Regions from separate parts of the Mesorhizobium sp. WSM4833 genome, predicted to be linked through region 3. Evidence: predicted binding sites of a transcription regulator. Region 3 holds the regulator's gene; each other region holds the start of a gene.
What was found. Region 3 encodes PhoB, which activates phosphate uptake and scavenging genes when phosphate is short. Its sites were predicted from a motif close to TGTCATNNANCTGTCAT; they were not measured.
Positions count from the first base shown of each region.

Region 1: a site for PhoB is predicted at 2,126-2,142, ahead of AC0L2D_RS24490 (RNA degradosome polyphosphate kinase). Genes of this name have one in related genera too.
Region 2: a site for PhoB is predicted at 1,927-1,943, ahead of AC0L2D_RS30230 (PhoX family protein). Genes of this name have one in related genera too.

Region 1 is NZ_JBVVQG010000013.1:131,508-135,718, reverse strand. Features, by position in the region: gene AC0L2D_RS24490 (RNA degradosome polyphosphate kinase) at 1-1,994, opposite strand, end outside; gene AC0L2D_RS24485 (zinc-finger domain-containing protein) at 2,206-2,451, shown strand; gene AC0L2D_RS24480 (FAD-dependent monooxygenase) at 2,471-3,712, shown strand; gene AC0L2D_RS24475 (TIGR02117 family protein) at 3,787-4,211, opposite strand, start outside.
Region 2 is NZ_JBVVQG010000024.1:34,310-38,520, forward strand. Features, by position in the region: gene AC0L2D_RS30220 (response regulator) at 1-656, shown strand, start outside; gene AC0L2D_RS30225 (hypothetical protein) at 953-1,447, opposite strand; gene AC0L2D_RS30230 (PhoX family protein) at 2,010-4,013, shown strand; gene AC0L2D_RS30235 (hypothetical protein) at 4,159-4,211, shown strand, end outside.
Region 3 is NZ_JBVVQG010000019.1:62,918-67,128, forward strand. Features, by position in the region: gene pstB (phosphate ABC transporter ATP-binding protein PstB) at 1-647, shown strand, start outside; gene phoU (phosphate signaling complex protein PhoU) at 674-1,381, shown strand; gene phoB (phosphate regulon transcriptional regulator PhoB) at 1,398-2,087, shown strand; gene AC0L2D_RS28075 (ROK family protein) at 2,104-3,351, opposite strand; gene xylF (D-xylose ABC transporter substrate-binding protein) at 3,621-4,211, shown strand, end outside.

The sequences.
Region 1 (4,211 bases), on a different contig from region 3:
ATGTTGCCCAGCATGATCTGGCCAAGGATCTGTTCATGCACAGTTGGATTGGTGATCGGCACCATGGTTTCGACGCGGCGGTCGAGATTGCGCGGCATCAGGTCGGCCGAGGAGATGTAGACGATCGCCTCGTCCGACGGCAGGCCGAAACCATTGCCGAAACAATAGATGCGGCTGTGCTCGAGAAAACGGCCGACGATCGATTTTACGCGGATGTTTTCCGACAGGCCCGGAACCTGCGGCCGCAGGCAGCAGATGCCGCGCACGACAAGGTCGATCTCGACGCCGGCGCGGCTGGCATCGTAGAGCGCGTCGATGATGATCGGATCGACGAGGGCGTTCATCTTCATCCAGATGCGCGCCGGTTTGCCTTGCACCGCGTAGGCAATCTCGTCGGCAATGTGCTTCAGGATGCGGCTTCTCAGCGTGAACGGCGAGATCGCCAACCGCATTTCGTCCGTCGGCTCGGCATAGCCGGTGATGAAATTGAACAGCTGGGCGACATCGCGCGCAATCGTCGGATCTGTGGTGAAGAAGGACAGGTCGGTGTAGATGCGCGCGGTGACCGGATGGTAGTTGCCGGTGCCGAGGTGCACGTAGTTGCGCAGCTTGCCGTCCTCGCGCCGCACCACCAGCGACATTTTGGCATGCGTCTTCAGTTCGAGAAAGCCGAACACCACCTGCACGCCGGCCCGCTCCAGGTCGCGCGCCCAGCGGATGTTGGCTTCCTCGTCGAAACGCGCCTTGAGCTCGACCAGTGCGGTGACCGACTTGCCGGCCTCGGCCGCGTCGACCAGCGCGCGCACGATCGGGCTGTCGTTGGAGGTGCGGTAAAGCGTCTGCTTGATCGCCACCACTTCCGGATCGGCCATTGCCTGGCGCAGGAACTGCACCACCACATCGAAGGATTCGTAGGGGTGATGGACGACGATGTCCTTCTCGCGGATGGCGGCGAAACAATCGCCGCCATGTTCGCGGATGCGCTCGGGAAAACGCGGATTGTAGGGCGTGAATTTCAGGTCGTCGCGGGGAACGGCGACGATCTCGGAAATCTGGCTGAGCGCCAATGGACCGGTCAAGACGCTGATGCGGCTCGACGACACGCCAAGCTCGCCGGCGACGAAATCGCGCAATTCGCCAGGCATCAGCCTGTCGAATTCGATGCGGATCACCGATCCGCGCCGACGCCGCTTCAGCGCCGTTTCGAACAGGCGCACGAGGTCCTCGGACTCCTCCTCGACCTCGATATCGCTGTCACGGATGATGCGGAACGTGCCGGAGCCCTTGACCTCGTAGCCGGGGAAGAGCTTGCCGATATAGAGGCCGACAGCCTCTTCCAGCGGGATGAAGCGGACATGATGCTTGCGGTCCGGCAGACGGATGAAGCGCTTCAGCGCCACCGGCAGGCGCAGCAGCGCGCTCATCTCCTCGCCGTTCTTGCGATGGCGCAATTGCAGCGCCATCGAGAAGCCGAGATTGGGGATGAACGGGAACGGATGCGCCGGGTCGATCGACAGCGGGGTCAGCACCGGGAAAACCTGTTCCTGGAAATGGTCTTCCAGCCAGATTTTCTCGTCCTTGGTCAGCGCATCGCGGGTGATGCTCTCGATGCCTTCCTTGTTGAGCAGCACGGTGAGCGCCGAAAGGCTCTTCTGCTGGTCTTCCTGCAGCCGCTCGACCTCACGCAGCAGCTGTTCGAGCTGCTGTTCGGGGGTGCGGCCGTCCGGGCTCTTCAGCGTGATGCCCTCGCGCACCTGGCCGGCAAGACCGGCAACACGGACCATGAAGAACTCGTCGAGATTGGCGGCCGAGATCGACAGGAAGCGGACGCGCTCCAGCAGCGGGTGATTGAGGTTCAGCGATTCCTCGAGAACGCGCCGGTTGAACTGCAGCCAGGAAAACTCGCGGTTGACAAACCGGTCAGGGTTGCCGCCTTCCGGGCGAGCCACCTCGACATCCACGAATTCGTTCTGCACCGGCTTCAGTTCGTTCATGATTCCCGCTCTTCCACACCCGCTCAAGCCGGCTAGCCAGTCACTCTAGCGACCCATGGTCCCTCCCGAAAACCGAAATCGGTTTTCGGGTCATGGGTTAACCGGCTTAACTTATCCTCTGACAGGCTTTTGCGACAGTTTGATTTCATCGAACTTGCAAAGAGGCCTGATATGATCCAGATGCAGACGAGACTGCGTTAAGGAGACGACGATGGCAGGCGGTTCCATTCCCCATTTTCAGAACGATGCGGGCTATCCGGCAATCGACATCGGCGTGAAGGAATTCATGTGCACGGGCGCCAATCCGCCTTTCGACCACCCGCATGTGTTTCTGGACATGGGCGACGACAATGAAAAAGTCTGTCCCTATTGCTCGACGCTCTACCACTATTCGCCGAAGCTGAAGGCGACGGAAACGCTGCCGGCCGGATGCATCTACATCGAACAGGCCGCCTGAGACTTTCGCGACCAGCCCGATGAACGACACGCGTTCCCGGCAAATTGTCGTCGCCGGGGCCGGTGTCGCCGGATTGACCGCAGCCCTTGCATTCGCCTCGCGCGGCTACGCGGTTCGGGTGTTCGAACAGGCGCAGCGCCTGGAAGCTGCCGGCGCCGGCATCCAGCTCTCTCCAAACGCGACGCGCATCCTTCGCCAGCTCGGCGTGCTCGACCGGCTGCTGCCGGCAGCTGTGCGGCCGCAAGCCGTGGTGTTGAAGAAGGCCGCGACCTTGCGTGAACTGGCGCGCGTGCCGCTGGGGCAAGCCGCCGAAACCCGCTGGCAAGCACCCTATCTCGTCGCGCACAGGGCCGATCTGCAGAGCGCATTGACCGCGCGCGTTGCCGAGGTGCCGGATATCCATCTCACCACCGGCGCGCGCATCGGCGACGTTGCCTCCGGCCCGCATGGCATCACGGCGACGGCCGAGATCGACGGCAAGACCATCGAGGCGGAGGGCTTCCTGCTGGTCGGGGCCGATGGCGTCTGGTCGTCGGTGCGCCCACTTGTCGACTCGGCCAAGGGGTCGGCTTCGCCAAGAAACCGTTTCTCCGGCGAACTGGCCTGGCGCGCGACCATCGCAGCTGATAGCGCCGCGGGGCAGAGCTTTGCCGCCATCGGAGCCAGGGACTGCGTCACCACCTTCCTGCATCCCGGCTTCCATATGGTGGCCTATCCCGTCAGCAAGGGTGCGGCCTTCAATCTCGCGGCCTTCACCAGGGGCGACCGCATTGCCGAAGGCTGGTCCGGCAACGCCGACGCCGGGATCCTGACCCGAGCTCTTGCCGGCACCGCGGCAGAACTTGCCCGTCTGGTCGAGCAGGCCGGCCCGTGGACCGCGTGGCCGATCCACACTGTCGACCCGCAACAGCCCTGGACAACACCGAACGGCATGGCGCTGATCGGCGACGCCGCGCATGCGATGACCCCATTCGCGGCGCAAGGTGCGGCCATGGCGATCGAGGATGCAGCGACGCTTGCCGACGCCGTCTACGCCTCCCCTACGGACCCGCTGGCCGCGCTTGCGATTTGGGAACAGTCACGGCGGCCGCGTGTCGCGCAGGTCGCCCGACGCGGCGCTGTCAACCGGCTGGCCTGGCATGCCGCAGGGCCGGTGGCGATTGCGCGCAACGTGTTCCTGAAAATGCGCACGTCGGAAAAACTCGCGGCGGATTTGGACTGGCTCTATGGCTGGCGGGCACCGGAGGCTGACGAAAGCTGAAACCTGCGAAAGGTTGGCGGGACAGAGGGGGGTGTGAAGGAACACGACACTCGCCAATTCGCGGAATGCCCACGCTAATTATACAGCCGCATCGATAGCCCGAGCGATACAGGCAGCGGGTTCCACCAGCCGGTGCGCAGGCCTGCGGTGCGCAAGGCGGCCGCCGTCCAGGTGTTGCAGCCGATCAGTGCGTTGAAATGGCCGTTGGCTTCGTAGAAGCCGTCGAACCTGGAATAGGCCGCGTCCGGAACGAGGATCGGGCCTTCCGGTCCGCGCTGGAAACTCGCATCGATGAAATCGAGCAACGCCGCGAACCGGTCCTCTGTGATGTCGAACCCCGCGATGTCAGGGGGCGGTTCGAGGATGTCACCGGCGACATCGACATGCATGACCGACGCGTCGAGGGTCAGTGCCTTCATCACCGGTACCGCCTTCAGCTCGGACCATGTCGGCGTCTCCAGGTAGAAGGCGCGACCGCCCCAGCCGAAGACGATGTAGC
Region 2 (4,211 bases), on a different contig from region 3:
CTGGGACCATTCGCATCGCCATTGTCGACGATCATCCCCTCTTTCGCGAAGGTGTGACGCGCAGCCTGTCGGAGATCGGAGGCTTCGAGATGGTTGGCGAGGGCGCCACGGCGCAGGATGCCGAACGCCTCGCCGCGACGATGCGGCCCGACATCTTGCTGCTCGACATCTCGATGCCGGGCGGCGGGCTGAGCGCGGTCGCAAGCATCCTCGCCAACCATCCCGCCCAGAAGATCGTCATGCTGACCGTCTCGGAGGCCAATGCCGATGTGACCAAGGCGCTGAACGCAGGGGTGAATGGCTATGTCCTCAAAGGCGTCGGGTCGCGCGGGCTCGCCGACATCCTGCGCAATGTCGCTGCCGGCGAAAGCTATCTCTCGCCGACACTATCGGCCCGGCTGCTTTCGGATCTCCAGTCCCAGCAGCCGACCGACGGCTTGGCGGAACGGCTGCGGCAGCTCACCGATCGGCAAACGGAAATCCTGCGGCTGGTGGCGGAGGGGCTGAGCAACAAGGAAGTCGCCTTGCGGCTTGAGTTGCAGGAGAAGACCGTCAAACATCACATGACCGGAGTGCTGTCGAAGCTCAATGTGCGAAATCGCACCGAAGCGGCCTTGATGATGCGTGAGTGGCGCGACCGCGACAGGCCCTCCTAAAGCATTTCACCGTTTCACGAAAACGGCGAGCTGCTCTAACTCTTTGTTTTGACGCAATTCCCAAGGGAAAAGCGCTACGCGAAAAGCGCTTCACACTTTTTCTAGAATTGCTCTGGGCAGGTCCGAAGAAATGCGCAGCGGTTTCCCGTCCCGGATTGCGCAAAAGCGCGTCGCGCCTCGGGACCGCAGCCATTGCGGTGCCGAAAACCGGGACGACGCCGGCCGGAAACGAGGTCACCTCCGCCGGGGGGCGGCGGAGGTGACGTGCAAAGCTGACCGTTGCCTGTTGGCCAGCTTCACAAGGCCTTGAGACGATTGGCATCGGCCGGCGTGGCCTGGCGGTCGATGATCGTGCGACCGAGAGCGTCCTTCATGCTGAAACGACCGTTCTCGAGCTTTTCCGTTATGCCGTCGGGATGCCGGACTGTGATCTTGTTGCCGGTCACGTCGACCTTGTCACCGGTCTTTGCATTGACATGACTCCCGCTCTTACCCTGATTGGATCCTGATTTGCCGTTGTTGCCGCTATTACCGCTGTTGCCGTTATTCCCATTGCCGTTGCCGCTGTTCCCGCTATTGCTTCCGCCGGAATTGCCGCCGTTGCCCCCCCCACTGTTGCCTCCGCCACCACCACCGCCACTGTTACCGCCACCCTTGGCGTATGCGCTGACGGTGTGGATGCCGGAAACGGAGCCGTCCAGGACAATTTGATAGGGCGCAATCGTCAACACCAGCGCCGCTGCCGATTTGAGCGCCAGCCGGCAACAACGGGTCGTGACCGATCTGTGCATTCTGATCTCCGACGACTGAGCCCGGCGCGCCCCACCCCAACGTTGCAGTGCAACCAACATTGCCGAAAGACGCGGCGCCCGGAAGCGACCTCCGACCGTTGCGGTTGTCAACCAGGACCATTGCAAGCGCAAGGTTGGACTAAAGTCCCAAGTGTATGCTACATTAGCTTCGCATGAACGGCGCCGTGACCGCCATCGCTAAACGGGAGACTGGCTTTCCCGATGCCTGACGACCGCAGACGCCGAACATCAAGTCACCTCCGCCGGGGGCGGCGGAGGTGACTTGTCGAGGGTGCAGTTGCCCGTTGATCTGTTTTTTGCAAACGACTGATGTCGTCCGCCGTCGCGGGATGCGCGGCCAAGATGCCGCCTAAGGTCTCCTTTCATCTCGAACCGGCGATTCTGGAGCAGTTCACGGTCTGCGGGAATGCTTAGCCAGCGCTGCGCGCAATGCCTGTCGCGTCTGAAAGGTCTCCCGATGTCACGAAAATGTGATCCGGCGATTATAAGGGGGTCAAACAGGTACCCACGCTCCAGCCAATCCAACAGCCAGAGGCAAGCCATGACTGACCTTCGCTCCCCCGACACCCGATTCCGCACCAGCCTGCTCGAGGAAAACGACGGCCCGGCCATCAACGCTTCCGACAACCCCACCATGGGCGAGATCATCGCCGCGCGGTTCTCGCGCCGCGGCTTCCTCAAGGGTTCGCTGGCTGTCTCGGCCATCGCCGCCACCGTCAGCCCGCTGGCGCTGATCAGCGCCGACGAGGCCCGGGCCGCTGAAGGCTCGGCCTTCACGTTCGACGAACTCGAGGCCGGCATCGACGACAAGCACCATGTCGCGCCGGGTTACGACGCCGATGTCTTGCTGCGCTGGGGCGATCCGCTGTTTGCCGATTCGCCCGACTTCGATCCGACGAAACAGTCGGCCGAGGCCCAAGCGAAACAGTTCGGCTACAACAACGATTATGTCGGCTACATCCCGGTCGACGGCTCGGCCGAACATGGCCTGCTGGTGGTCAACCACGAGTACACCAATCCGCATCTGATGTTCCCGGGCATCGTGAAGATCGTCGAGAAGGACGGCAAGAAGTCGGCCGAAGTCGCACCCCTCTCGAAGGAGCAGGTCGATGTCGAGATGGCAGCTCACGGCGGCACCATCGTCGAGATCCGCAAGGCATCAGGCAAATGGCAGGTGGTGCGCGACGGCAAGCTCAATCGCCGCATCACCTCCAACACCGAAATGGCGCTGTCCGGTCCGGTTGCCGGCCATGACCGCGTCAAGACCAATGCCGATCCCTCCGGCACCAAGGTGTTCGGCACGTTCAACAATTGCGCCGGCGGCGTCACGCCCTGGGGCACCTATGTGATGGCCGAGGAGAACATCCATGGCTATTTCTCCGGCGAGTTGCCGGAAGGCCACAAGGAAGCCGCGAACTACAAGCGTCTCGGCATTCCCGAAGGCGCCTATGAATGGGCGGCGCATTACGAGCGTTTCGACCTCGCCAAGGAGCCCAATGAGGCCAACCGCTTCGGCTGGATCGTCGAGGTCGATGTCAACGACCCGACCTCGACGCCGAGGAAGCGCACCGCCATGGGCCGCTTCAAGCATGAGGGCGCCGAATCGATTGTCGCCAGGGATGGCCGCGTCGTCTTCTATCTCGGTGACGACGAGCGCTTCGACTATGTCTACAAGTTCGTGACCAAGGCCGCGTTCGATCCGAACGATCATGCCGCCAACAGGGACCTGCTCGATGATGGCACGCTGCATGTCGCCAGGTTCGCCGAAGATGGCACGGTCGAATGGCTGCCGATCGTCTTCGGCCAGGGACCGCTGACGGCTGAAAACGGTTTCACTGGCCAGGCCGACGTGCTGATCGAGACGCGCCGCGCCGCCGACCTGCTCGGTGCCACCAAGATGGACCGCCCCGAAGACATCCAGCCTAATGCCGTCAACGGCAAGGTCTATGTCATGCTGACCAATAATTCGAAGCGCAAGGCCGACCAGGTAGACGCCGCCAACCCGCGCGCCGAAAACGCCTTTGGCCACATCATCGAGATCGCCGAGGACGGCGGTGATTTCACCGCCGCCAAGGGCAAGTGGGAAGTGCTGCTGAAATGCGGTGATCCGGCGGTTGCCGATGTCGGCGCCACCTTCTCAACGGCAACGACGGCCAATGGCTGGTTCGGCATGCCCGACAATTGCGCGGTCGATTCGGCCGGGCGTCTCTGGGTCGCGACCGACGGCCAGGGCCCGAAAGCCACCGGCCGCACGGATGGTCTGTGGGCGGTGGACACGGAGGGGGCGGCGCGGGCGACCTCGAAACTGTTCTTCCGCGTGCCGATCGGCGCCGAAATGTGCGGTCCGCTGTTTGCGCCCGACGACCAGACCGCCTTCGTCGCCGTCCAGCATCCGGGCGATGGCGGCGAGGACTGGGAAGCGTTCGGCCGCCCGTCCTACTATGAGGATCTGTCGACGCGCTGGCCCGACTTCAAGCCCGACATGCCGGTGCGGCCGTCGGTGGTCGCCATCACCAGACAGGGCGGCGGCAAGATCGCGGTCTGATTGCCCTCCAGCATGGGGCGCAGCAGCGGAGCAGATTTGCACCGCTGCCGCCCTTTGAAGTCGCGGCATGGGGTGAAGTCGGTCAAGCCTCGGGAAAGATTGGCAATTTAAACATGGCGCCCTAGGTCTTTATCAGGAGATCGCCATGTCGAAGTCCGTCTATGACCGTGGCTTGCTCAAGCCAGCCGATATCGCCAA
Region 3 (4,211 bases):
CCTCCGGCTGCGGCAAGTCCACCTTCCTGCGCTGCCTCAATCGCATGAACGACACCATCGATTCAGCACGGGTAACCGGCAAGATCACGCTCGACGAAGAGGACATCTACGACAAGAACATCGATGTCGTCGAACTCAGGGCGCGCGTCGGCATGGTGTTCCAGAAACCCAATCCGTTCCCAAAGTCGATCTACGAGAACGTCGCCTATGGGCCGCGCATCCACGGATTGGCCAAGCGCAAGGCCGACATGGATCAGATCGTCGAGTCCAGCCTGAAGAAGGCGGCGATCTGGAACGAGGTCAAGGACCGTTTGCAGGAACCTGGCACGGGTCTTTCCGGTGGCCAGCAGCAGCGCCTGTGCATTGCACGCGCCATCGCCGTGTCGCCCGAGGTGATCCTGATGGACGAACCGTGTTCGGCGCTCGACCCGATCGCCACCGCTCGCGTCGAGGAACTGATCGACGAACTGCGTCAGAACTATACGATCGTCATCGTCACCCATTCGATGCAGCAGGCAGCGCGCGTGTCGCAGCGCACCGCGATGTTCCATCTTGGCTATCTGGTCGAGGAGGGCGCCACCGACAAGATGTTCACCACCCCCGACGACAAACGCACCCAGGACTACATCACCGGCCGGTTCGGCTGATCTCTGGCATATGAGGGACGAAGATCATGGGTGAACATACCGTCGCATCTTTCGATGAGGATCTGGAGCAGATCAGCCAGCTGATCCGCGACATGGGCGATCTCGCCCGCTCGATGGTCGGTGGCTCGACCAGGGCTTTGCTCAATTCGGACAATGCGCTGGCGCAGCGGGTGGTTTCCGACGACGCCATCATGGATGCACGCCAGCGCGAGCTGGACGATCGTGCCATCACGCTGATCGCCAAGCGCCAGCCGATGGCCAACGATCTGCGTGCGGTGGTCGGTTCGATCCGCATGGCCGGCGACCTCGAGCGCATCGGTGACCTTGCCAAGAACATCGCCAAGCGCGTCGGCACTGTCGGGCTGAGCGTCACGCCGCACGACCTTTCGCATTCGATCGACGCAATGGCGCAGCTGGTGCTGATCCAGGTGCAGGGGGTCGTCGACGAGTATGCCGCCGCTGACGCGGCAGCGCTTGCCACGCTCAGAAACAATGATGAACGCATCGACGTCAAATACACATCGGTGTTCCGCGAACTTCTGACCTACATGATGGAAGATCCGCGCAACATCACGGCGTGCACGCACCTGTTGTTTTGCGCCAAGAACCTCGAGCGGATCGGCGACCACGTGACCAACATCGCCGAAAATGCCTATTATGTTTTGACCGGCACGCAGTTGCCAGCCAACCGTCCGAAGCAGGACGAGACGGCAATGTCCGCGCCAGCGGCATGACAGGGGTGACCAGCCGATGATCGCGCCACGCATCATGGTGGTGGAGGATGAGGAGCCGCTAGGCGTGCTGCTCCGCTACAATCTCGAATCCGAAGGTTACCAGGTCGAGGTGGTGACGCGCGGCGACGAGGCCGAAATCCGGCTGCAGGAGAACGTTCCAGACCTTCTGGTGCTCGACTGGATGGTGCCTGCGGTTTCCGGTATCGAACTCTGCCGCCGGCTAAGGATGCGTCCCGAGACCGAGCGGCTGCCGATCATCATGCTGACCGCGCGAGGCGAGGAAAGCGACCGCGTGCGCGGCCTCTCGACCGGTGCCGACGACTATCTGGTCAAGCCTTTCTCGACGCCGGAGTTCATGGCCAGGGTCAAGGCGCTGCTGCGCCGGGCCAAGCCGGAAGTGCTGTCCAGCGTGCTCAAGGTCGGCGATATCGTGCTCGATCGCGAGTCGCACCGCGTCTATCGCAAGAAGAGCGAAATCCGGCTCGGGCCGACGGAATTCCGCCTGCTTGAATTCATGATGCGCCATCCAGGCCGCGTGTTCTCGCGCAGCCAACTGCTCGACAATGTCTGGGGCGAGACGATCTACATCGACGAACGCACGGTCGATGTGCATGTCGGCCGGCTGCGCAAGGCGGTCAACAACGGCCGCATGCCCGATGTCATTCGCACCATCCGTGGGGCGGGTTACGCCATTCGCGAGGACTGAACTCCCTCGTTTGAACTCACGCCACGTTCTTGCCGCCGAGACCGGATCTCGCCTGCACGCCCGGCGCAAAAATCTCCTGATCGACGAAGATCAGCGCCCGCATGGCGCAGCCTTCGCGGATCAGCGGCAGTTCGTTCGGCTCGGTGTCGAAGGAAATCGACTTGGAATGCTGACCGCCGGCGGTCTGGGCAATCGCTTGCCGCAATGCCGGCTCGATCAGGTCGAAGGCGGCGGCGCTGACGCCGACCATGGCGACCGGCGCCGGATCGATCAGCGCAAACAGGCTGCCGAGGCCGTAGCCGAGCGCTTCGCCGGCCTTGCGATAGGCTTCCCGTTCGGGCCCGTCCCTTTCGCGGGCGGCGGCAGCCAGGGCGCGCATGTCGGCGTCGCTGACATCGGCGACGGGCTCTGCATCCTCGCCCATCTGCCGCGCGTTGCGCCAGATGGCATAATTGCCGGCATAGGCTTCGACGCAGCCGCGCCGTCCGCAGCGACACAGCGCGCCGTTCGGCCGATGGATCATGTGGCCGAATTCGCCGCCCGAGGAATGGGTGCCGGTGAACAATTCGCCCTTCAGCACCAGCCCCATGCCGATGCCGTGCGACAGGAGGATGGCGATGAAATCGTCGCGGTAACGATCGGGGTCGCGCCAGCGCAGCGCCACCGCCATCATGTTGCAGTCGTTCTCCATAATGGCGGGGATGCCGAACTCCTCTTCGAATATGTCGGCGAAGGCGATGTCGGTGTGCGGCGTGATCGGCGACCACAGCATGGCGCGGGCACGGGTGTCGGTGATGCCCTGGACGGCCAGCGCGATACGAGCGATGCTGCGCACGTCCAGGTCGGGATCTTCCAGGCGGCGCCGCACGATTGCCGTGCACTCACCGATCAGCGAGTCGCGCGACATCGTCAGCGTGTCGAGCCGACGCTGTTCCTCGGATATTACCTGGCCGGCATAGTCGATGACGGCGACCGAGAGGAAGTTCAGCGACAGCACCACGGTCATTACCGCGGCCGCTTCCGGATTGAGGCTGAGGCCGACCTGCGGACGGCCGCGTTTGAGCGAGCCGGCCTCGCTCGGCTTGCTTTCGGTCAGGATGCCTTCGACGATCAGGTCGGATGAGATCGCCGAGATCGTCGAATGGCTGAGGCTTGTGGTTGCGGCGATCTCGGTGCGCGACGGCTGTCCGGCGCGGCGCACCGCGGCGATCACCATCGCGCGGTTGCGGCGGCGCAAATCGTCGTGGCGGATTCCGACCGACATGCTCTTTCATATCCTCCCGGTCGCCGCGGTTCTTCCTGCCCTGGAACGCTGTCGGTGACGCGGTCAAATACTGGCAGAAGCCGCGCGCCGTGTCATTTATTTATTCCGAGGCCCGAAAAAAATTCGAGACGACATCAAAATCCATCAGAATCGATGTTGACAGCGTTCGGGCGTTGGCCCAGTATTTTTTCGAGGCTCGAAAAAATAGGGCCTCTGTGCCGGCCCTCGGGCCAGTTTGGTCGCGCCATACGCGGCGCAGGGAGGATAATATGAAAAGATTCACAGCCGCCATCCTGGCGGGTGCCGCCATGTCGCTGACGCTCGCGTCTGTCGCGCAGGCGAAGGACAAGGTCGTCGGCGTTTCGTGGTCCAACTTCCAGGAGGAACGCTGGAAGACCGACGAGGCCGCCATGAAGACGGCGATCGAGGCCGCCGGCGACAAGTACATCTCCGCCGATGCGCAGTCCAATCCCGGCAAGCAGCTTACCGACGTCGAAAGCCTGATCTCGCAGGGCGCCAATTCCCTGATCATCCTGGCGCAGGATGCTTCGGCCATCGGCCCGGCCGTGCAGAAGGCGCTGGACGAAGGCATTCCGGTCGTCGGCTATGACCGGTTGATCGAGAACAAGGACGTTTTCTACCTCACCTTCGACAACAAGGAAGTCGGCCGTATGCAGGCCCGCGAAGTGTTCAAGGTCAAGCCGGAAGGCAACTACGTCTTCATCAAGGGCTCCGGTGCCGATCCCAATGCCGACTTCCTGTTCTCGGGCTCGATGGAAGTGCTCAAGGAAGCCATCGACAGCGGCAAGATCAAGAATGTCGGCGAAGCCTACACGGATGGCTGGCTGCCCGCCAATGCC